DNA from 3 places in the Serratia sarumanii genome. Region 3 is predicted to be linked to each of the others. Evidence: predicted binding sites of a transcription regulator. Region 3 holds the regulator's gene; each other region holds the start of a gene.
What was found. Region 3 encodes PurR, which represses purine synthesis genes. Its sites were predicted from a motif close to CANGCAAACGTTTGCNTG; they were not measured.
Positions count from the first base shown of each region.

Region 1: the regulator PurR is predicted to act here: its motif matches at 5,310-5,327, upstream of purT (formate-dependent phosphoribosylglycinamide formyltransferase).
Region 2: the regulator PurR is predicted to act here: its motif matches at 3,458-3,475, upstream of SSARUM_RS21490 (NCS2 family permease).

Region 1 is NZ_CP124750.1:2,871,717-2,879,119, forward strand. It holds gene SSARUM_RS13640 (ABC1 kinase family protein) at 1-1,434, shown strand, start outside; gene SSARUM_RS13645 (lipoprotein) at 1,587-2,150, shown strand; gene yebF (protein YebF) at 2,207-2,566, opposite strand; gene yqfB (N(4)-acetylcytidine aminohydrolase) at 2,637-2,945, opposite strand; gene SSARUM_RS13660 (YebG family protein) at 2,985-3,308, opposite strand; gene dbpA (ATP-dependent RNA helicase DbpA) at 3,397-4,779, opposite strand; gene cspE (transcription antiterminator/RNA stability regulator CspE) at 4,927-5,136, opposite strand; gene purT (formate-dependent phosphoribosylglycinamide formyltransferase) at 5,383-6,561, shown strand; gene SSARUM_RS13680 (YoaH family protein) at 6,596-6,841, opposite strand; gene SSARUM_RS13685 (glycosyltransferase) at 6,912-7,403, opposite strand, start outside.
Region 2 is NZ_CP124750.1:4,533,957-4,541,359, reverse strand. It holds gene ssb1 (single-stranded DNA-binding protein SSB1) at 1-300, shown strand, start outside; gene SSARUM_RS21515 (3-oxoacyl-ACP reductase family protein) at 364-1,113, opposite strand; gene bhsA (multiple stress resistance protein BhsA) at 1,263-1,523, opposite strand; gene SSARUM_RS21505 (lipocalin-like domain-containing protein) at 1,720-2,163, shown strand; gene SSARUM_RS21500 (glutathione S-transferase family protein) at 2,160-2,828, shown strand; gene SSARUM_RS21495 (VOC family protein) at 2,876-3,283, shown strand; gene SSARUM_RS21490 (NCS2 family permease) at 3,615-4,976, shown strand; gene SSARUM_RS21485 (Na+/H+ antiporter) at 5,173-6,822, shown strand; gene SSARUM_RS21480 (LysR family transcriptional regulator) at 6,899-7,403, opposite strand, start outside.
Region 3 is NZ_CP124750.1:2,213,608-2,221,010, forward strand. It holds gene punR (DNA-binding transcriptional activator PunR) at 1-414, shown strand, start outside; gene purR (HTH-type transcriptional repressor PurR) at 411-1,436, opposite strand; gene cydH (cytochrome bd-I oxidase subunit CydH) at 1,761-1,850, shown strand; gene sodB (superoxide dismutase [Fe]) at 1,912-2,490, opposite strand; gene SSARUM_RS10625 (C40 family peptidase) at 2,690-3,508, opposite strand; gene SSARUM_RS10630 (Grx4 family monothiol glutaredoxin) at 3,925-4,272, shown strand; gene rnt (ribonuclease T) at 4,341-5,024, opposite strand; gene gloA (lactoylglutathione lyase) at 5,104-5,511, opposite strand; gene nemA (alkene reductase) at 5,849-6,952, opposite strand; gene SSARUM_RS10650 (TetR/AcrR family transcriptional regulator) at 7,042-7,403, opposite strand, start outside.

The DNA.
Region 1 (7,403 bases), 660 kb from region 3:
TTCGTCAAATTCGGTCAGATCCTGGCCACGCGTTCCGACCTGCTGGATCCGGCCTGGACCGACGAACTGGATCGTCTGCACAGCCAGGCAGCGGTGTTGCCATGGGAAACGCTGGCGCCGCAGATCGTTGCCGACCTGGGCGGCGAACCCGAGCGGCTGTTCGCCGAATTCGATCGTACGCCGCTGGCGGCGGCGTCGATGGCGCAAATCTACCGCGCACGCCTGCACAGCGGCGAACAGGTCGTGGTCAAAGTGCTGCGGCCCGGCCTGGCGAAAACCATCCACGCCGATCTGCGGCTGCTGGCCTCGCTGGCGGAAACCGTGGAGCAGCAGAGCCCCGCGCTGGCGCGCTATCGGCCGCGGCAGATGGTCAGAGCGCTGGCGACGGCGCTCAATCATGAACTGGATTTGACCCACGAAGGGCATAACTGCGACCGCGTCGCCGGGATGTTTGCGCGTCAACCTGACGTCGTCGTGCCGAAAATCTATTGGCAATGGTCTTCCCCGCGCCTGTTAGTGCAGGAATACTTGCCCGGCACCGCGCCGGAAAACCCTCAGCAGCTGGCGGCAGCGGGCTTTGACGGCCCACTGCTGGCGCAACGCGGCGCCCGCGCCTTTATGAGCATGGTACTGGAGCATCGGCTGTATCACGCCGATCCCCACCCCGGCAACGTCATGGCGCTGAGCGGTGACCGCGTCGGCTTTATCGACTTCGGCATGGTGGGCCAGCTGTCCGAGCGGCGACGCAATCAGTTGCTCCTGCTGCTGCAGGCCATCGCCGATCGTCAGTCCGAAGGCATCGTCAACACGCTGATCGCCTGGTCGGACAGCGAACCGCTGGATCTGATGGATCTGGAGCTGGCGGCGCAAAACTTCCTCGACAAACAGGCCGCCGCCACCCTGACCTTGGGCAAGGCCCTGACCGATCTGCTGGTGATGGCGCGTGAACACCAGCTGGCGCTGCCGCCCGATCTGGTGCTGCTGTTCAAGGCGTTAATCACCGCCGACGGCGTGCTGCACCGATTGGATCCGGCCTTTGACATCGTGGCCACGCTCAAACCGATGCTGCAACAAACCGTGCTGCAACGCTATGCACCCGCTGCCGTGCGCCAGCGGTTGTTGGCCCTGGGCGGGGAAGCGCTCGACGCCGGAGAGGAGCTGCCGCAAACCCTGCGGCTATTGGTTCGCCGCCTAAAACGCGGGCGGCTCAATGCCGATATCAACGTCAGTAATCTTGGCCAGTTGAGCAAAGCGCTGGAACGCGCCGCCGTTACCCTGGCTATCGCCATCGTCACCGCCGCTTTTGCCCTGGGGCTGGCGCCTTATCTGATGCATTCGTCGCTGCGGCTGTGGGGCATTCCGCTGTTCCCGCTGTTGGGGGGCGCAGCCTGCCTGGCCGGCGTGGTGCTCTTGGCGCTGCGATTGCGGCGCTGACGCTTTCGGCGTTATCCGATAGGTGTCGCCCGCTTTTGCGCGCACTATCCTCTGCACATCGCCTTCTGCCGTTTTCACGCGCAGGTGGAACGTTTATAATGATTAATCAATTATCTGCAGCACTTTTCGCCAGCAGTCGCAATGAGGCATTAATGAAGAAGATCCTGATGGGCGCAGCCGCCCTGCTGTTCGCCGGCGTATTGGCCGGTTGCAATCAACTGACCCAGTACACTCTGAGCGAGCAGGAAGTGAATGATTACCTGCAGAAACACAACGACTATCAGAAGCAGATCGGCGTGCCCGGCCTGGTGGACGCCAACATCGTACTGACGCAGTTGCAAAGCCAGATTGGCCGCAGCGAGCCGGGCAAGGTCACCCTTTCCGGCGATGCCAAGGTCAATATCACGTCGATTCTCGGCCCGCAGGCGGCGGATCTGAGGCTGACGCTGAAAGCGCAGCCGGTTTACGACCGTGCACAGGGCGCCATTTACCTGAAAGACATGGAACTGACCGATTACAGCGTGCAGCCGGAAAAAATGCAGACGGTGATGAAAGCGCTGACGCCATATCTGAATCAGTCGCTGAAGTCTTACTTCGACCAAAAGCCGGCTTATGTGCTGAATCCTGACAACAGCAAAACCGAAGCGCTGGCGAAAAAACTGGCGAAGGGATTGGAAGTGAAACCGGGTGAGTTGGTGATCCCGTTTAGCGACTGACAGCCTCTTGATGCATCAAGCCCGCCGCCAGGCGGGCTTTTTATTGCGGAAAACGATTACTGCGGCGCGCTGTAGGCGATCTCGCCGGTGTTGCAGTTGAGCGTCACGTTGTAGGTTTTATCCGCTTTGGTGCCACGCACCGTCAGCGGCACCTGCCACACCTGATCCTTGCCGGTGATGGCATCCGGGCTGACCCAGGCGATCGGGGTAGCGGTGCCCAGCAGTTTTTTGTCCGCCTCCCAGCGCGTGATGCGGTTCTGCAAGAAGTCGCGCTTGACCTGGGCGGCGATATCCGCCGGCTGCAGCCCCGCACACTGCCCCACCTTGGCGCTGCGTTGCTCTTGAACCTGCGCCCACACCGCAGTCGATGCTCCCATCATGGCCAACAAGGCGATAGCCAAAGCCGTTTTTTTCATGTGTCCTCCCGTTGTGATTAGCGCTATCCGGGCGCCCATCCCTGGCTCACAACAGGGTTTCGGCAAAGGGTTACCGTTTGACGAACTCGATGACAAACAGCGCATCCAGACCCGGATAGATTTCCTTGATCACCTGCTTCAGTTCGCCGAGCGACATGTTCTCCTGCTGTGCATGGCGTTCGGTCAGCGCATTCAGGCGCACCGGCGTTACCGACAGCACTTCGATAAAGCAGAAAAATACGCCGTCTTCATTGCGGCTTACGCGCAATACCTCGCCCGGTTCGAAGTGCGACTCACTGGCATCCCGAATGGTGATGGTTTTGCGCCCCGCCAGAATGTCTTGCTCAAAGCGGCTGAAGAAAGTTATTTCACGGCTCATTTTAGATCCTTTTTCATCACAACACCGCAACATAAGCCATTATGCCGCTTGCTTTTCTGACGCAGATCCCTCTTTTGAGTTAGAGACCGTTTTTTTCGCTTTCGCTTCCGTCGGTTTTTTGCCGGTTTCCGCCGGTGATGCGCCGCGCAGGATCAGCCCCAGCGCATCCTTATTCTCCGCCAGGAAGAAGCTCAGCCCTTCGCGCTGTTCGTCGTCCAGCTTCAGCGGCGCCTGTTGCAACCACTCTCCGAGGTTATCCGCCAAATCCAGCATTTTGTCGTAGGCGTCGGCTTCTTTCTTGCTCGCGAAAGTCATTTTTTCCTCACCGTTTCTCACCACCACATATTTAACTTCAACCGCCATGCGTGCGTCCTCAAATGCTCAAACAACTGTAAATACATACAGCATAAATGAATGGCGGCGGGAAGGCAAACCGCCGCCCGCCTTCGGCTTATTTCAGCAGCCGCACCTTGCAGCTCTTGCCTTTGATTTTGCCCTGTTGCAGCTGTTGCAGCGCCTTGCGCGCGCTGGCTTTACGGATCGCGACGTAGGCATGCACCGGGAACATGTCGATCTTGCCCACTTCCGCCGCCGTCAGCCCGGCATCGCCGGTCAGCGCGCCGAGGATATCGCCGGGGCGGATCTTCGCCTTGCGGCCGCCGTCGATGCACAGCGTCACCATCTCCGCCTCCAGCGAGCCGTTGGCGGCCCCGCTCAGCTCGGACACCGGCGCCCAATCGACGGTCATCTGCAGGTAGTCTTCAATCGCATGCGCCCGCGCCATTTCCTGCGGCGTGCACAGGCTGATCGCCAGCCCGCTCATGCCGGCACGGCCGGTACGGCCAATACGGTGCACGTGCACTTCGGGATCGAACGCCAGTTCGTAGTTAACCACCAGCTCCAGCTCTTTGATGTCCAGCCCGCGAGCGGCGACGTCGGTCGCCACCAGCACCCGGCAACTGCGGTTGGCGAAGCGCACCAACACCTGGTCGCGATCGCGCTGCTCCAGATCGCCATGCAGCGCCAATGCGCTGATGCCGCGGGCCTCCAGGGCCTCAAACACCGTCTGACAATCGCGTTTGGTATTGCAGAACACCACGCAGGACGCAGGTTGATGATAACGAATGGCCGACACCAGCAGCGCCGGGCGCTGATCGCGCGTGGTCTCATAGAAGCGTTGTTCGATGGCGGTCTGCGCTTCGTCATCGCCCACTTCGACGCTCAGCGGCTGGCGCTGAACGCGTTCGCTGATGCATTCGATACCCGCCGGATAGGTGGCGGAAAACAGCAGCGTCTGACGCTGCGGCGGCGTGTAGCTGATCACATCGTCGATATCGTCGGCGAAGCCCATGTCCAGCATGCGGTCGGCCTCATCCAGCACCAGCACCTTCAGTTCGTCCAGCAGCAGCGTTTTCTTGCGCAGATGCTCCTGAATGCGCCCCGGCGTCCCCACCACGATGTGCGGCGCGTGCACCAGCGAATCGAGCTGCGGCCCCATCGGTTGGCCACCGCACAGCGTCAGGATTTTGATGTTTTGCGTGAAACGCGCCAGGCGACGCAACTCTTTGCTCACCTGATCGGCCAATTCGCGGGTGGGGCAGAGCACCAGCGCCTGCGTGGCGACCTGAGCGACGACGATATTATTCAGCAGACCAATGCCGAACGCCGCCGTTTTGCCGCTGCCGGTTTTCGCCTTGGCGCGCACGTCCCGCCCTTGCAGAATGGCGGGCAACGCGGCGGCCTGCACCGGCGTCATTTTGGCGTACCCCAGTTCGTTGAGGTTGGCCAACTGTTCGGCTGGCAGCGGCAGGGAAGAAAAAGAAACTGTGCTCACGGCGATAACTCTTATATGACGAATGGAATGGCGGCGCGCCCGCAGGTTGGCGCCGAATCAGCGGCAAATGATAACAGAGATGGGCGGCGTTACGGGCAGCGGGCATAAAAAAACCCGCCGGCGGCGGGTTTCTTGGCGGCTCCGTCGTTAAATGGCGACGACGTTGGCTGCGGCAGGGCCACGTTGGCTGTCCTGGATGGAGAACTCAACCTGCTGGCCTTCAGCCAGGGTCTTGAAACCATCGCTAACGATAGCGGAAAAATGAACGAAAACGTCTTTAGAACCGTCGGCAGGCGTGATGAAGCCGAAACCTTTGCTTTCGTTGAACCATTTAACGTGACCAGTGATCTTGCTCATTTGTGTTTCCTTTACTTGATAAACCTGCCTTGACGGCACGAGACGCGAAAACCATGCTATATGTAGGTCTTCTTTCGTCGTCGGTTATTAACGCATAATCGCCCATGCAGGGCAAATATTTCTGCTTGTTATAAAAACAGCAAGTTAGCAACAAACTTAGCGCAGCGGCTGCGCACGCAATCGTTTTCGTATATACTGCCCGCCGATCATCAATCCGCTTACTTTCACCGATCCAGGTACGAAACTATGTTAACGATTGGAACCGCCCTGCGCCCTTCCGCCACCCGCGTTATGTTGCTCGGCTCCGGGGAGCTGGGCAAAGAAGTCGCCATTGAATGCCAGCGCCTCGGCCTGGAAGTGATCGCCGTCGATCGCTATCCCGACGCCCCCGCCATGCACGTGGCGCACCGCAGCCACGTCATCAATATGCTGGACGGTGACGCGCTGAAAGCCGTTATCGAACAAGAGCGGCCGGACTATATCGTTCCCGAAATCGAAGCGATCGCCACCGCCATGCTGGTCGAGCTTGAACGCCAGGGCCACCGCGTGGTGCCCTGCGCCGAAGCCACGCGCCTGACCATGAACCGTGAAGGCATCCGCCGCCTGGCGGCGGAAGAGCTTGGCCTGCCCACCTCCAGCTACCGCTTTGCCGACAGCGAGGCGACTTTCCGGCAGGCGGTCGAGCACATCGGCTACCCGTGCATCGTCAAACCGGTGATGAGTTCTTCCGGCAAAGGACAAAGCCTGATCCGCACGCCTGAGCAACTGCAAAGCGCCTGGGATTACGCCCAACAGGGCGGCCGCGCCGGCGGCGGCCGGGTGATCGTCGAAGGGCTGGTAAGATTTGATTTTGAAATTACCTTGTTGACCATCAGCGCCGTGGACGGCGTACATTTCTGCGCGCCGATCGGCCATCGTCAGGAGGATGGGGACTATCGCGAATCCTGGCAGCCGCAGCGCATGTCAGCCGCGGCGTTAAGCCGCGCTCAGGCTATCGCGGAGAAGGTGGTGAAGGCCCTGGGCGGTTTCGGCCTGTTCGGCGTGGAGCTGTTCGTCTGTGGTGACGACGTGATCTTCAGCGAGGTGTCTCCGCGGCCGCACGATACCGGCATGGTCACGTTGATCTCACAGGATCTGTCCGAGTTCGCCCTGCACGTTCGCGCATTTCTCGGGTTGCCGATTGGCGCCATCCGCCAGTTCGGCCCTTCCGCTTCGGCGGTGATCCTGCCCCAGCTGACCAGCAGCGATGTGCGCTTCAGCGGCCTGGAAAACGCGCTGCGCGGGCACAGCCAGCTGCGCCTGTTCGGCAAACCGGAGATCGCCGGGCAGCGTCGCCTGGGCGTGGCGCTGGCGACGGCGGACACGACGGAACAGGCGGTGGAGCAAGCGAAACAAGCCGCTGCCGCCGTGGCGGTCAACGGCTGATACTCACGGGGCCGCTTGCGCGGCCCCGATAACGTCAATAGTCTTCGTCTTCTTCAACATCGTCATTCCGCGACGCCTCCGGGGCGGCCTCATGCTGCTCGTCTTCATCATCGTCATCGAACAGTACCGCAACCTGAGCGCCCTGATGCTTCTCGCGAATTTCCTGCGCAACGCGAGCAATGGCTTCACCGCTGCTCATGCCCTGCTCCATCAGTTGATGGATGCGATCCGCCGCTTCCTGCTGCTCCGCGTGACTCAGTAATGGCATACCTGCATGCATGTGTCGTTTTCTCCGGCAAAAGGGAGAAGGAGTATACGCGCTAACGCGGCGGATCCCAACGTCTTGTGGCTCAGGCCGGTTGCGAGCAGCCGTTATCGCTGCGCCACTGCTTCAGCCGATGCAGCCACAGCATGACATGCCACCCCTGTTTCAGACCGCGCGCATTGGCGAACATCGCTCTGTCGATGCCGCGCTGATAGAACTCTTCGGTGATCTGACTCTGGGCAGCCGGATCCGGCTCACGACGAATGCTGTGGCAAATGCCCAGCGCTTCGCGGGTGATTTGCCAATGGAAAGCCGGGCGAATGGCGACAGTGCCGGCATAGCGCCGGTTGAGCCGCTCCAGCATCTCGACGATTTTCATATAGTGGCGTTGATAATCCACGTTCGCCTGACCGGTGCGACGGCGGTTGCTGATCGATTTGTCGTGCACCCGTTGACGGTACAGCGGCGTGCTTAAATATTTGACCCGTTTGGCATTAAACATGACTTCCGTTGTCCAGGGAATATCCTGGTGATGCAATCCCGGCTCGAAATAAAGGCGATGCTGGCGAATAAAGTC
Region 2 (7,403 bases), 2.3 Mb from region 3:
GTCTACATCGAAGGCTCCCTGCAGACCCGTAAATGGCAGGATCAGAGCGGCCAGGATCGCTACACCACCGAGATCGTGGTTAACGTCGGCGGCACCATGCAGATGCTGGGCGGCCGTCAGGGCGGCGGCGCACCGGCCGGTCAATCTGCCGGCGGCCAGGGCGGTTGGGGCCAGCCTCAGCAGCCACAGGGCGGCAACCAGTTCAGCGGCGGCCAGCAGCAGTCGCGCCCGGCGCAGAACAGCGCTCCGGCGACCAGCAACGAACCGCCAATGGATTTCGACGACGATATCCCGTTCTGATATCCGGCCGTTTGCAGCCAAAAAAAAAGCCCCTTCACGGGGCTTTTTGCATTTCAGGGATGGTTACGCCGAGAAGCCGCCGTCGATGCTCAGGCTGGCGCCGGTGATATAACCCGCCTGTGGGCCGGCGAGGTAGGCGACGAAGCCGGCGATCTCTTCATCTTTGCCGTAGCGGCCGATCGCCATCAGCTGCTTGAGCTGCTCGGCGAACTCACCGGCGTCCGGGTTCATCTCGGTGTCTACCGGGCCGGGCTGCACGTTATTGACGGTGATGCCGCGCGGGCCGAGATCGCGCGCCATGCCTTTGGTCAGGCCGACCAGCGCCGATTTGCTCATCGCATACACCGCCGCGCCGCCGAACGGCACGCGCTCGGCGTTGGTGCTGCCGATGTGAATGATGCGGCCGCCGTCGTTCATGTGGCGCGCCGCTTCCTGGCTGGCGACGAACACGCTACGCACGTTGACCGCCAGCATGCGATCCAGATCGTCCAGCGCCAGCTCCTCGGTGCTGCCCAGCGTAAACACCCCGGCATTGTTCACCAGAATATCCAGGTTGCCGAACTGGCTGACCGCCTGGCGCACCGCCTGCTGCAGCGCCGCCGCATCGGCGCTGTCGGCCTTGATGGCGAGGGCTTTGCCGCCGGCGGCGGTAACGGCGCTTGCCACCGCTTCGGCGCGATCGGCCGAGGCGGCGTAGGTAAAGGCGACCGCGGCCCCTTCGCTCGCCAACCGTTTCACGATGGCGGCGCCGATGCCGCGTGAGCCGCCCTGGACGAACGCGACTTTGCCTTGCAGAGGTTGTGCTGTGGTCATGTTATTTCTCCAAAGTGGGTGAGGGTAACGCGTTATTCCCAGTATCGGTGAAATGTCGGGCGGCCACTGTTCACAAAGAGCTTTGCCTGCCCACAACGAGAAAAGCCCCTTGCGGGGCTTCTTTCTTCCGTCGGTTGGCTGTTCGACGATCAGTTGAAGATTTCTGCGGTGCCGTACAGTTTGTTCTGGCCGCCGGCGGCGACGATGCGGTATGAGCTGGCGCCTGACGCAGCGGCTTTGCTGGCCAGTTCGCTTTCCAGCGCGCTCAGGTTGCTGGCGCCGCTAACGGAGACTACGCCGATTTTCTGTGCGTCTGCAGCGGGTTGGCTGGACGGCAGGTCAGCGGCGAAGGTAGCGAAAGAAGCGGTAGCCAGCAGCGCAGCGGTAGCAAAAATTTTGACGTTTTTCATGATGTATTCCTCAGCGTATTGATTGGATGAGAGCCCGTTGTCTCTCGATGTATTAAATAGTAGTGCGGCAGGCAGGAATAAAAAATCGGAGAGTTTTGAGTATCTCTGTCAAATAAACTGATTGTTTTTTCATCCGCTGGCGCGCGGTAAAAATCGCCACTACCCTTTACAGACGATCCTTAACCGGAGAAGCGTAATGACGGTAAACGCATTTATCGGCAGCTGGGCGCTGGTGTCCTCGGCATTTGAGAACCAGGACGGCGAGCTGAATTACCCGCTGGGCGAGCAGGTGCTGGGGCGCATCCATTATGAGGCCAACGGCACGATGGCGGCGCAGCTTTACAGCGCCGTGCGGCCGCGTTTCGCCGCCGACGATTTGGCGCAGGGATCCGAGCGGGAGATCCGCGCCGCCTTCATCAATATGATTTGCTACTTCGGCCGCTATCAGGTGGAGGAAAGCGAGCAGCGGGTGGTGCATCAGGTCGAAGGCTGTTCGTTCCCCAACTGGGTAGGCAGCCGTCAGGTGCGTTTTTACGCTTTCAGCGGCGATCGGCTGACGTTGCGCACGGTGCCCTTGCAGCTCGGCAACGGCGTGCAGGTGGGCGAACTGGTGTGGCAGCGGACAGGAGCTTCTTTATGATCATTGTTCATCATCTCAATCATTCGCGCTCGCAGCGCATTCTGTGGTTTCTGGAAGAGCTGGGCGTGCCCTATCAGGTGCAACGCTACGAACGCGATCCGCAGACCATGCTGGCGCCGGCGGCGCTGAAAAAGATCCACCCGCTGGGCAAATCACCGGTGATCGTCGACGGCGATCTGACGCTGGCGGAATCCGGCGCCATCATCGAATACCTGCAGGAAGCCTATGACGCGCAAGGGATGTTCATGCCGACCGACTTCCACGCGCGCCAGCAATACCGCTACTGGCTGCACTACGCCGAAGGATCGCTGATGCCGCTGTTGGTGATGAAACTGGTGTTCAGCCGCCTCGGCCAGCCGCCGATCCCCTGGCTGCTGCGGCCGGTGGCCGGCGCGATCGGCAAGGGCGTGCAGCGCGAATATCTCGACAAGCAGATCGCGCCGCACTGCGAGTATCTCGAGCAGCACCTGAACAAGGGCAGCTGGTTCGTCGGCAACGACTTCAGCGCGGCGGACATACAAATGAGCTTCCCGCTGGAGGCGATGGCGGCGCGCGGCGCGTTGGATGATTGCCCGAAACTGCGCGGCTTTCTGCAGCGCATTCACGCCCGGCCCGCCTACCAGCGGGCGTTGGAGCAGGGCGGCCCTTACGACCTGCTGAGTTAACCGGATGGGCTATACTCGATGGGGTCATTCTTCATCGGAGGTAGCCCATGGCTACGCAAATCTTCGTTAATCTGCCCGTCCGCGATCTGCCTGCCTCGATGGCTTTTTTCACCCGCCTGGGTTTCACTTTCAACCCGCAATTTACCGATGACACCGCCGCGTGCATGGTGGTCAGCGACACGATTTACGTGATGCTGCTGACCCATGACAAATTCAGGGGGTTTACCCCGAACCCGATCGGCGACGCTAAACAGGCCACCGAAGTGCTGGTGTGCCTGTCGCAGCCCAGCCGGGCGGCGGTGGACGAACTGGTGCGCAAGGCGGTCGCCGGCGGCGGCAACACCTACCACCCGCCGCGGGACTACGGCGTGATGTACGGCCACGGTTTTCAGGATCTGGACGGCCATATCTGGGAGTTGATGTATATGGATCCCGCGGCGGTGCAGGCGCAATAACCCCGCCGTGACGGAATTCGCGGGGCGCCCGTCACCCCGGTTTTATCATGCAGGCGCCATTTCCGCCGCTTTCTGCATAAATTGCCGCGATCTTTAGTTGATTAGACGCTAGGGAAGGCAGGATAATCGTTTGCCTTGAATAAACCACCATAAATCACCCGTACCGCGCGCTGCGAGTTAAACGTTTGCCTTGGTGCGCATCGCCGTTGGCGCTGCGACGGAAGGGCACGGATGCGGAACGTGACGTAAACGATTACGTGACGATCGGGCGCGGGCGAGATTACAGGCCTGCTGCGACGGGCCGATTCATGAAACACAGGGGAAGTAACCTATGTCGAACTCTCAAGCGAACCACGCCGCAAAACCAACCGGCGGGCTTGATGGCTATTTTAAAATTTCCGCGCGCGGCAGCAGCGTGCGCCAGGAGGTGGTGGCGGGGCTAACCACCTTCCTGGCGATGGTGTACTCGGTGATCGTGGTGCCGAGCATGCTGGGCAAAGCGGGCTTCCCGCCGGCGGCGGTGTTTGTCTCCACTTGCCTGGTGGCCGGTCTGGGCTCGCTGCTGATGGGGTTGTGGGCTAACCTGCCGATGGCGATCGGCTGTGCGATCTCGTTGACCGCCTTCACCGCCTTCAGCCTGGTGCTGGGCCAGCACATCAGCATTCCGGTGGCGCTGGGCGCGGTGTTCCTGATGGGCGTACTGTTTACCGTCATCTCGGTCACCGGTATCCGCGCCTGGATCCTGCGCAACCTGCCGATGGGCGTGGCGCACGGCACCGGCATCGGTATCGGTCTGTTCCTGCTGCTGATCGCCGCCAACGGCGTCGGCCTGGTGGTGAAGAATCCGCTGGATGGCCTGCCGGTGGCGCTCGGCGCGTTCACCTCCTTCCCGGTGGTAATGACGCTGGTCGGCCTGGCGGTGATCTTCGGCCTGGAAAAACTGCGCGTGCCCGGCGGCATTCTGCTGGTGATCATCGCCATTTCCATCATCGGCCTGATCTTCGACCCGGCGGTGAAATACCAGGGGCTGTTCGCCATGCCGAGCCTGGCGGACGCTGACGGCAAATCGTTGATCTTCAGCCTGGATATCATGGGCGCGTTGCAGCCGGTGGTGTTGCCGAGCGTGCTGGCGCTGGTGATGACCGCGGTGTTCGACGCCACCGGCACCATCCGCGCGGTGGCCGGGCAGGCCAACCTGCTGGATAAAGACGGGCAGATCATCAACGGCGGCAAGGCGCTGACCTCGGATTCCCTGAGCAGCATCTTCTCCGGCCTGGTGGGCGCCGCGCCCGCCGCGGTCTACATCGAATCCGCCGCCGGCACCGCCGCGGGCGGCAAGACCGGCCTGACCGCCACCGTGGTCGGCATCCTGTTCCTGCTGATCCTGTTCCTGTCGCCGCTGGCCTATCTGGTGCCGGTCTATGCCACTGCACCGGCGCTGATGTACGTCGGCCTGCTGATGCTGAGCAACGTCACCAAGCTGGACTTCAACGACTTCGTCGACGCGATGGCCGGCCTGCTGTGCGCGGTGTTCATCGTGCTGACCTGCAACATCGTTACCGGCATCATGCTGGGCTTCAGCTCGCTGGTCATCGGCCGCATCTTCTCCGGCGAATGGCGCAAGCTGAACATCGGCACCGTGCTGATCGCCGTGGCGCTGGTGGCGTTCTACGCCGGCGGCTGGGCGATCTAAGCCCTCGGGTTTCCCTCGCCCGGCGGGCGAGGGAAGCTGTCACGGCAATTCCCTTCTTAAGATAAGTCTTCTTCTGCTCTGCACCGCGTTTTGAAAGGCACAACAAGCTTTAACGGCTGTAAAAAAAGTGATCTACTATCGGGACCAACGCAGGCCCTGAGCCGATGTCGTCTGAATCGTAGAGTCTAAGGAAAGCATGGAAATCTTTTTTACAATCCTCATTTTGATCCTGGTGGTCTCCCTGTCCGGGGTGGTGACGCGCATGTTGCCGTTCCAGGTGCCGCTGCCGCTGATGCAAATCGCCATTGGGGCCCTGTTGGCCTGGCCGCATTTCGGGCTGCACGTCGACTTTGATCCCGAACTGTTCCTGGTGCTGTTCATTCCGCCGCTGCTGTTCGCCGACGGCTGGAAAACGCCAACGCGCGAATTCCTGCACCACGGGCGTGAAATTCTTGGCCTGGCGCTGGTGCTGGTGCTGATCACCGTGGTCGGCGTCGGCTATCTGATCTACGCCATGGTGCCGGGCATTCCGCTGGTGGCGGCCTTCGCGCTGGCGGCGGTGCTGTCGCCGACCGATGCCGTGGCATTGTCCGGCATCGTCGGCAAAGGGCGCATTCCCAAGCCGATCATGGGCGTGCTCGAAGGCGAGGCGCTGATGAACGACGCGTCCGGCCTGGTGTCGCTCAAGTTCGCCATCGCGGTGGCGATGGGCACCATGGTGTTCACCGTGGGCGGCGCAACCCTCGAGTTCCTCAAAGTGGCGATCGGCGGCCTGCTGGCCGGCGTGGCGGTCACCTGGACCTACAGTAAATCGCTGCGGGTGATGAGCCGCTGGAGCGGCGACGATCCGGCGACCCAGATCGTGTTCCTGCTGCTGCTGCCGTTCGCTTCTTATCTGATCGCCGAACATATCGGCGTTTCCGGCATCCTGGCGGCGGTAGCGGCGGGGATGACCATCAGCCAGTCCGGCGTGATCCGCAACGCGCCGCTGGCGATGCGCCTGCGCGCCAACAGCGTATGGGCGATGCTGGAATTCGTATTCAACGGCATGGTGTTCATCATGTTGGGCCTGCAGCTGCCGGGCATTCTTGAGACCTCCATCCTGCAGGCGGAGCTGGATCCGACCATCCAGACCTGGTACCTGTTCGCCGACGTGGCCACCATCTACGCCGCGTTGCTGGTGCTGCGTTTCACCTGGCTGTGGGTAATGAAGAAGGCCAGCAACCGCTTTATGAAAAAGCGCCCGCTGCAGTTCGGCGATTACAGCACGCGTGAGCTGTGGGTGGCGTCGTTCGCCGGGGTGCGCGGGGCGATTACCCTGGCCGGTGTGCTGTCGATACCGCTGTTGCTGAGCGACGGCACCGCCTTCCCGGCGCGCTATCAGCTGGTGTTTATCGCCGCCGGGGTGATCCTGCTGTCGTTGATCGTCGGCGTGCTGGCATTGCCGCTGCTGCTGCGCGGCGTGCAGGTGGCCGACAAGAGCGCCAGCAAGCAGGAAGAACGCATGGCGATCGCCATGGCGGCCGAAGTGGCGATCGAGAGCGTGAATAAAATGGAAGAGCGCCTGGTTGCCGATACCGAAGAGAACCTCGATCCGCAGGTGTTGAAAGAGGTCAGCTCGCGGGTGACGGGCATGCTGCGGCGGCGTATCGCCTCGAAAGACGACATCGAGAATGCGCTGGCGATGGAAAACCTCGAGCGGCGTTTCCGCCTGACGGCGCTGCGCGCCGAGCGCGGCGAGCTGTACCACCTGCGCGCCACGCAGAAAATCAGCAACGAGACGCTGCAAAAACTGCTGCACGATCTCGACTTGCTCGAAGCGCTGCTGATCGAGCGCGAAGGGTAAACATCAGACGAGGAATTAACGTTTTTCCTCTCTATTTCTGTCCTGAAGGGCCGCCTGTGCGGCCCTTGTTTTTTGGCTACTTGAGCGGCGGCCAGTAGTCGCGGCAGCAGGCGATCCAGGCCTGCGCGCTGTGCGACAGGTAGCTGCCCTGGCGCCAGATCAGGCCGATTTTCCACTCCATGCGTGGCTCCAGCGGCAGCCAGACCAGGTTTTCCTTGTCCAGCCAGCGGCAGACCGGCTCCGGCAGCATGGCGATGCCCACGCCGGCCTGCACCATCGAGGCGAGAAAGTCCCATTGGCCGCTGCGCACCGCGATTTGCGGTTCAAAACCGGCCTGGCGAAACGCCTTCATCAGCATCTTGTACAGCGCAAAGTCTTCGTTATAAATCAGGATCGGGCTGTCGGCCAATTCGGCGATATTGATGCGGGTGCGGTTGAGCCACTGCGGCGTGCGCGGCGCCACCACGCACATCGGGTGGCCCAGCAGCGGCAGAAAGGTCAGCGGCTGTTCCGAATCGAAGGGCAGCACCGTCATCGCCAGATCCAGTTCGCCGGACATCACCGCCTGTTCGACCGACAGC
Region 3 (7,403 bases):
CTCGCGCAGTTGACGGGGCCGCTGAATGACGATCAGCTGCGGCCGTACCCTTCGCTTTGCCTGGAGGACACCTCTCGCAATCTGCCCAAGCGCGTCACCTGGACGCTGGATAACCAGCGGCGGCTGGTGGTGCCGGACTGGACTTCGGCGCTCGACTGTCTGTGCGCCGGGCTGTGCGTCGGCATGATGCCGGCGCATCGGGCGCTGCCGCGGGTGCAGCGCGGTGAGCTGACGGCGTTGCAGCTGCAGCAGCCGTTTCCCGCCAGCCCTTGCTGCCTGACCTGGCAGCAGGATAAACCGTCACCGGCGATGAGCTGGCTGCTGGCGTATCTGGGCGATGGGGAGACGCTGAATCAGGAGTGGCTGAGCGAGGTGGAACCGGAAGCCGCGCAGGCTTCCGGCGCGGGGGATTAGCGGCGGTAGTCGATGAACGGGCCGTCGGCGACCGAGCGGCGTTCGATCAGCTTCGGATGCACTTCGATCACCTGCGACTCTTCGCGTTTACTGATAATGCGATCCAGCAGCATGGTGAAGGCCATTTCGCCCAGACGCTCTTTCGGCTGGTGAATGGTGGTCAGCGCCGGGGTGAAGTAGCGAGCGTTGCGCACGTTGTCATAGCCGATCACGGAAATATCCTGCGGCACCCGCAGCCCCAGCTCGTCGGCCGCGCAGATGGCGCCCATCGCCATGATATCGCCGCCGCAGAATACCGCGGTCGGCCGCTGTTTTTGCGACAGGATTTGGTGCATCGCCTTGTAGCCGGACTCCGGCTCGAAGTCACCCTGGACGATCCACTCTTCGCGAATGTCGATATGCGCTTCCTGCAGCGCCTTCATAAAGCCCTGATGACGGCCGCCGCCAGTGTTGCGCGACAGCTGGCCCGGAATGGCGCCGATATCGCGGTGGCCGCGCTCGATCAGGTAACGGCCGGCCAGATAGCCGCCTTCGAACGCGTTATCGATGATGGTGTCGGTGAAGTCGCCGCGCGCGGCGCCCCAGTCCATCACCACCATCGGGATGTTGCGGTAATCTTCCAGCATGCCCAGCAGCTGATCCGGGTACTCGGAGCACATGACCAACAGGCCGTCGACGCGCTTTTGCGCCAGCATCGCCAGGTAGGCGCGCTGCTTGTCCAGATTGTTGTGCGAGTTGCACAGGATCAGGGTGTAGCCTTTGCTGTAGCAGCTGTTTTCCACCGCCTCGATCACTTCGGCAAAGTAGGGCGCTTCGCTCGAGGTGGCCAGCAGGCCGATCGACTTGGTGTGATTGACTTTCAGGCTGCGCGCCACGGCGCTCGGCGAGTAGTGCAGCTCTTTGATGGCGGCCCACACGGCCGCTTTGGTCTCTTCGGCGACGAAACGAGTCTTATTGATGACGTGCGAAACGGTGGTGGTGGAAACGCCCGCGCGTTTGGCCACATCTTTAATCGTTGCCATGTAAGGAATGACTCCTGAACTCACATGTTTACAGCATGTAAGTGTGATGTTAATCGTTTGCCTACGTAGATCCTTCTCCAGAGAAGCGAAAACTGAGTTTTTAGTGTGTTGAAGTCTTCAGCGCTTAATCAGGAGGGGCATGGATGCCGGTACGCAGTTGTGAACTGCGAATTTTGTCGCATATTGAACAAAAGTGGAAGAGGTAATCGAGATTATAAACCGGGAAATGATAACAAGATTTTATCGGCGAACTGTGGGAAAATGATTTGACGTACTAATTGTACGCCTTTTATCCTTAGGAAAGCCCATTTTAAAGGAGTTGTCATGGATACCGAATTGAAGATGTCGCTGTTCACCACCGTCTGCGCGTTGGCGGTCATTATCGCTTTCAGCTTCGTTGCCGCGTTGAACTGATTTACCCCCGGTTATAAAAAAGGCGCAGCCTGGCTGCGCCCCATCACCTCAGAACCTGCGCTTACGCCAGGTTTTCCGCTGCGAAGGTCCAGTTGACCAACGCCCAGAAGTTTTCCAGGTATTTTGGACGCGCATTGCGGTAATCGATGTAATACGCGTGTTCCCACACGTCAACGGTCAGCAGCGGTTTGTCTTCACCGGTCAGCGGGGTGGCCGCGTTGGAGGTGTTGACGATCGCCAGCGCGCCGTCCGGTTTTTTCACCAGCCAGGTCCAACCGGCGCCGAAGTTTTTCACTGCGGCATCGGTAAACTGCTCTTTGAACGCAGCGAAAGAGCCGAAGGATTTGACGATCGCCGCCGCCAGTTCGCCCTGCGGTTCACCGCCGCCCTGTGGCGACAGGCAGTGCCAGTAGAAGGTGTGGTTCCACACCTGCGCGGCGTTGTTGAAGACGCCGCCGTTTGAGGTCTTGATGATCTCTTCGAGCGATTTGCCTTCGAACTCGCTGCCTTTCACCAGGTTGTTCAGGTTAACCACGTAGGTGTTATGGTGTTTGCCGTAGTGGTATTCCAGGGTCTCGGCGGAGATGTGCGGCTCGAGCGCGTTTTTCTCATACGGTAATGCAGGTAATTCAAACGACATTGCTTCCTCCTTTACAGCGCCACTCTTTTTCCGCCGGAGCGGGAGCCGAATGGGCCGTTTTTTATTGTGGTCTTTCAATCTTAACAATTTTCATCATAAAAAACAGGAAGAAAAGCGAGAAATGCGCGTGAGGCGGTGTGAGGGGTGATAGCTTGAGCAGGCGGTTGCGACCGGGGCCGCAACCGCGCAGAGCAGGGAATTAACGAATGGTTTTCGGCGTTACTACGCGGCGCGCGCCGATGTAGTGGTTTTGCCAATAGTCGTTGTCGAGCTGGCTGATGCGGATCTCTTCGCCGGTGCGCGGCGACTGGATGAATTTGCCGTTGCCGAGATAAACGCCGACATGATCCGCCACGCCGCGGTTGTTGATGCGGAAGAACACCAGATCGCCACTTTCCAGTTCGCTTTTCTTGATCGGCGCCGCGTCGCGCAGGTGGTACATCTCGTTGGCGGTGCGCGGCATCTTGATTTTTACCACGTCTTTATAGGCGTAATAGATAAGGCCGCTGCAGTCGAAACCGGTGCGCGGCGAGCTGCCGCCCCAGCGGTAAGGTTTGCCCATCTGGCCCATCAGCTTGGCCATCGCGGTCTGCTTGGCATGCTGATAGCGTTTTTTGTGCGCCGGGCTGAGTTTCAACGGTTTTTCATCACGCGCCAGCTTGGCGGTGGCCATACCGGCTTCGCGGTGGCGGCCGTAGCCTTTTTTGTAGCCCTTTTTCGGCGGGGTGACTTTAATCTTGGCGGTTTTCTGCGCTTTGGCCTTGGGTTTGGCGCTGGCGATCTTTTTCGCGCTTTTCTCGCTTTTCGCCTTGGCGGTCTTGGTTTTTTTCGCGGGGGCCGTCACTTTGGCTTTTTTAGCGGTTTTGTCCGCTTTCTTTTTTCTGCGGTCATCGGGCCGCGCTTCATTAGCATGGCTTTTACGCTGCTCGGCGGCAACACGCGCCTGTGGCGCAGCGTGCGCCAAATTGAAGAAGAGCTGCGTAAACAGCAGCGCAAAGAGCGTAAGAATTAAACGCATGTCGACGTCACCAACCTTGGCCCCGAAACGGATATCGAAAGAGTTACAGTATTCCCGAATTTCGCCATATAAAACAGCGAAGAACTCATAAATAATAATCCATATTGTGAGAAAACGTTAATGACATTTTTTTTGGTTCAAAATCAGCCCGTTGGTGTATGAAAAAGCGCCGGCAGGGGGCTATGGATATAATTAATCCGCGCCGTCACCGCCGCGCAATATATTAGTGAAATGGTCGGATTAAAAATGTTATTCTCAACGTATGTTTTGACCGGAATGACGTGGCCGGTGAAACGCGATCGGCGGCGGGTGAATATCCTTGCAAAAGATGGCGTTTTCTTGCGACTGTTCCAGCCGCTACAATAGCCCGCGTGATGCATGTTGTAGCCATGAAATGTGGCTTGAGGAAGCAATAAATGACGACGACACTTGAAAAAATTCAGCACCAGATCGCTGAAAACCCGATTCTGCTGTACATGAAAGGTTCGCCAAAGCTGCCGAGCTGCGGCTTCTCCGCACAGGCTGTGCAAGCGCTGTCCGCCTGCGGCGAGCGTTTCGCTTACGTGGACATTCTGCAGAACCCGGACATCCGCGCCGAGCTGCCAAAATACGCCAACTGGCCGACGTTCCCGCAGCTGTGGGTAGACGGTGAGCTGGTCGGCGGTTGCGATATCATTATCGAAATGTATCAGCGCGGCGAACTGCAGCAGCTGATCAAAGAAACGGCAGAAAAGTATAAAGCGCAGGAAGACCAGCAGTCTTAATCGACGGGCTTGCGGTTATCGCGTAACGGGCGGCGCCAGTGCAAACTGGGCCGCCTTTTTTGTTGGGCTTATTCGGCGAGATCGCCGGCGGGCAGCGGCCAACCGCCGAGACGTTTCCAGCGGTTAACCAGCTCGCAAAACAGCAGGGCGGTTTGCTCGGTGTCGTACAGCGCAGAGTGCGCCTGGCTGCTGTCGAACGGCATTCCGGCCGCGATACAGGCCTTCGCCAACACCGTTTGGCCCAGCACCAGGCCGCTCAGCGCGGCGGTGTCGAAGGTAGCGAACGGATGGAACGGGTTGCGCTTCAGGCCTGCGCGTTCGGCCGCGGCCATCAGGAAGCTGTGATCGAAGTTGGCGTTGTGCGCCACGATAATGGCCCGGTTGCAACCGCGATCCTTGAGCCCTTTGCGCACCGCTTTGAAAATGGCGTGCAGCGCGTCATATTCGCTGACCGCGCCGCGCAGCGGGTTGTGCGGATCGATGCCGTTAAACGCCAGCGCTTCCGGCTGCAGGTTGGCGCCCTCGAAAGGCTCCACGTGGAAGTGCAGGGTCTCGTCCCGCTGCAGCCAGCCATCTTCATCCATTTTCAGCGTGACGGCGGCGATCTCCAGCAACGCATCGGTATTGGCGTTAAAGCCGGCGGTTTCAACATCTATTACTACGGGATAAAACCCACGAAAACGACCACTCAGGGCGTTAAGATCACTTTTCTCGGCCATCAGTTTCTTATCTTCATCGAATGCAGCGCGCATTATGGCAAATTTTGCGCCCGGTTGCAGGCGCTATCGCGCGGAGAATCAGCAGGGCGCTGGTGCGCCCTGAAGGGGAGGCTTAGTGGCCGAGGCCCTGACCGGCGTGTTTGTTTTCGATCAGCTCGATTTTGTAGCCGTCCGGATCCTCGACGAAGGCGATGACCGTGGTGCCGCCTTTCACCGGGCCGGCTTCGCGGGTGACCTTGCCGCCTGCGCGGCGGATGCTGTCGCAGGTGGCGGCAACGTCGTCCACGCCCAGCGCCAGGTGGCCGAAGGCGGTGCCCATGTCGTAGCTGTCGGTGCCCCAGTTATAGGTCAGTTCGATAACCGCACCTTCGCTCTCTTCCGTATAGCCGACGAAAGCCAGGGAGTACTTGTACTCGGGGTTTTCGCTGGTGCGCAGCAGGCGCATGCCTAATACCTTGGTGTAGAAGTCGATGGCGCGTTGCAGATCACCGACGCGGATCATGGTATGGAGTAAGCGCATAATTCCTCTGAATTGGCTGTGCCGTGGCAGACGGCGGGTGGATTGAAGCACAAGCGAGTATAGCCTTGTCCCGCAAGGGAATTCAACGTGACGAGTGAGTGACGATGTCACGTATTAGTTTTCCGTCAACGGTGTCTAAATATTGATCGAGCGTACCGATCGATACAGAGTAATTGATCTGCACAATCAATTATCTATTCCAGCGGCAATCGTGTAAAAATTGAACGGCAATAGAGAACAACACCAGGGAACACCGGCCCGCCTCGTGCGGGCCTTTTTGCGCGCGGCGCACAAAAAAACGGCCATGCGATTGCGTGGCCGTTGGGGTCAGGAAGGGTTACTTCGCCAGAAACGGATAGTCGGTATAGCCTTCGGCGCCGCCGCCGTAGAAGGTTTCCGGCTTAGGTTCGTTCAGCGGAGCGTGCTGACGGAAACGCTCTACCAGATCCGGGTTGGCGATGTAGCTGCGGCCGAAGGCCACCGCGTCGATGAAGCCTTTTTCGATCAACGCTTCGGCTTTCTCGGCGGTGTAGGCGCCGGCGCCGACGATCACCCCGTTAAAGTGGGCGCGCACCGAGTCGCGGAAGGCGTCGGAATACGGTTTGCCGCCGGCCCAGTCCGGTTCGGAGATGTGCAGGTAAGCGATGTTGCGCTTATTCAGCTCTTCCACCAGATACAGCGCCGCTTCTTCCTGATCTTCACCGTTGTCCAGCCCGTTGAACGGCCCCAGCGGCGAGATGCGGATGCCGATGTGTTCGGAACCCCATTCGGCGATGGTGGCGTCGACCACTTCCAGCGTCAGGCGAGTGCGATTCTCGATGCTGCCGCCGTATTGATCGGTACGTTGGTTGGAGGCCGGTGACATGAATTGATGCAGCAAATAGCCGTGCGCCGCATGCAGTTCGATGAAGTCAAAGCCGGCTTCCCGCGCGTTGGCGGTCGCCTGGCGGAAATCGTTGACGATGCCCGGGATCTCGCTGGTTTCGAGCGCACGCGGCGTGGAGGTCGGCACGCGCACCCAGGCGCCGGTTTCATCACGCACGGTGGTGCGGGTTTCGGCGTTGATTGCCGAAGGGGCGACCGGTGCTTGCCCGCCCGGCTGCAGGCTGGCGTGGGAGATGCGGCCTACGTGCCACAGCTGCACGGCAATATGGCCGTTGTTGTCATGCACTGCCTGCGTGATGTTTTTCCATGCGGCGATCTGCTCCGGCGTATGCAACCCCGGCGCGCCGGCGTAGCCTTTCGCCTGGAAGGAAACCTGGGTCGCTTCGGTCACGATCAGGCCGGCGCTGGCGCGCTGTGCATAATATTCCGCCATCAGCGGCGTAGGAATGTCGCCTGGCTCGATGCTGCGCAAACGCGTCAGCGGAGCCATAAACACGCGGTTGGGCAGGGTGATGGCGCCAACCTTCAGCGGAGAGAGCAATTTTTCAGTCTTCATAGTGCATCCTGTATTTAATAGACCGGTCGTCTAGTAATGGGCGATAAAAAACCACGAACTGCATTTTCAATAAAAAGAAATTGTTACCGTTACGCTTGCGGCGGGCGCAGCAGCAACTCGATGCTTTCCAGCGCGCTCGTTAACGGCGCCAGCGAGTGGCGGATCTTGGCGCGCAGCGAGGCACCGAGCCACAGTGAATACAGCGTTTCTGCGGTCGCCGCGGGGCTCATGGCCACCGACAGCGAGCCCTCGGCGATACCGCGCTCGATGGCCTCCTGCAGGTGGCCGATCACGCGAGCGGTGCCCGTTTCCAGCGCATGACGCATCGGTTCCGACAGATCGCTCACCTCGGCGGAAAGCTTCACCGCCAGGCAGGCGTTGTGGCATTCGCTGCGGCAGTGGTAGCTGATAGCCTGAGCGTAATAGCCGAGCAGCTGGTGGCGGGCATCGC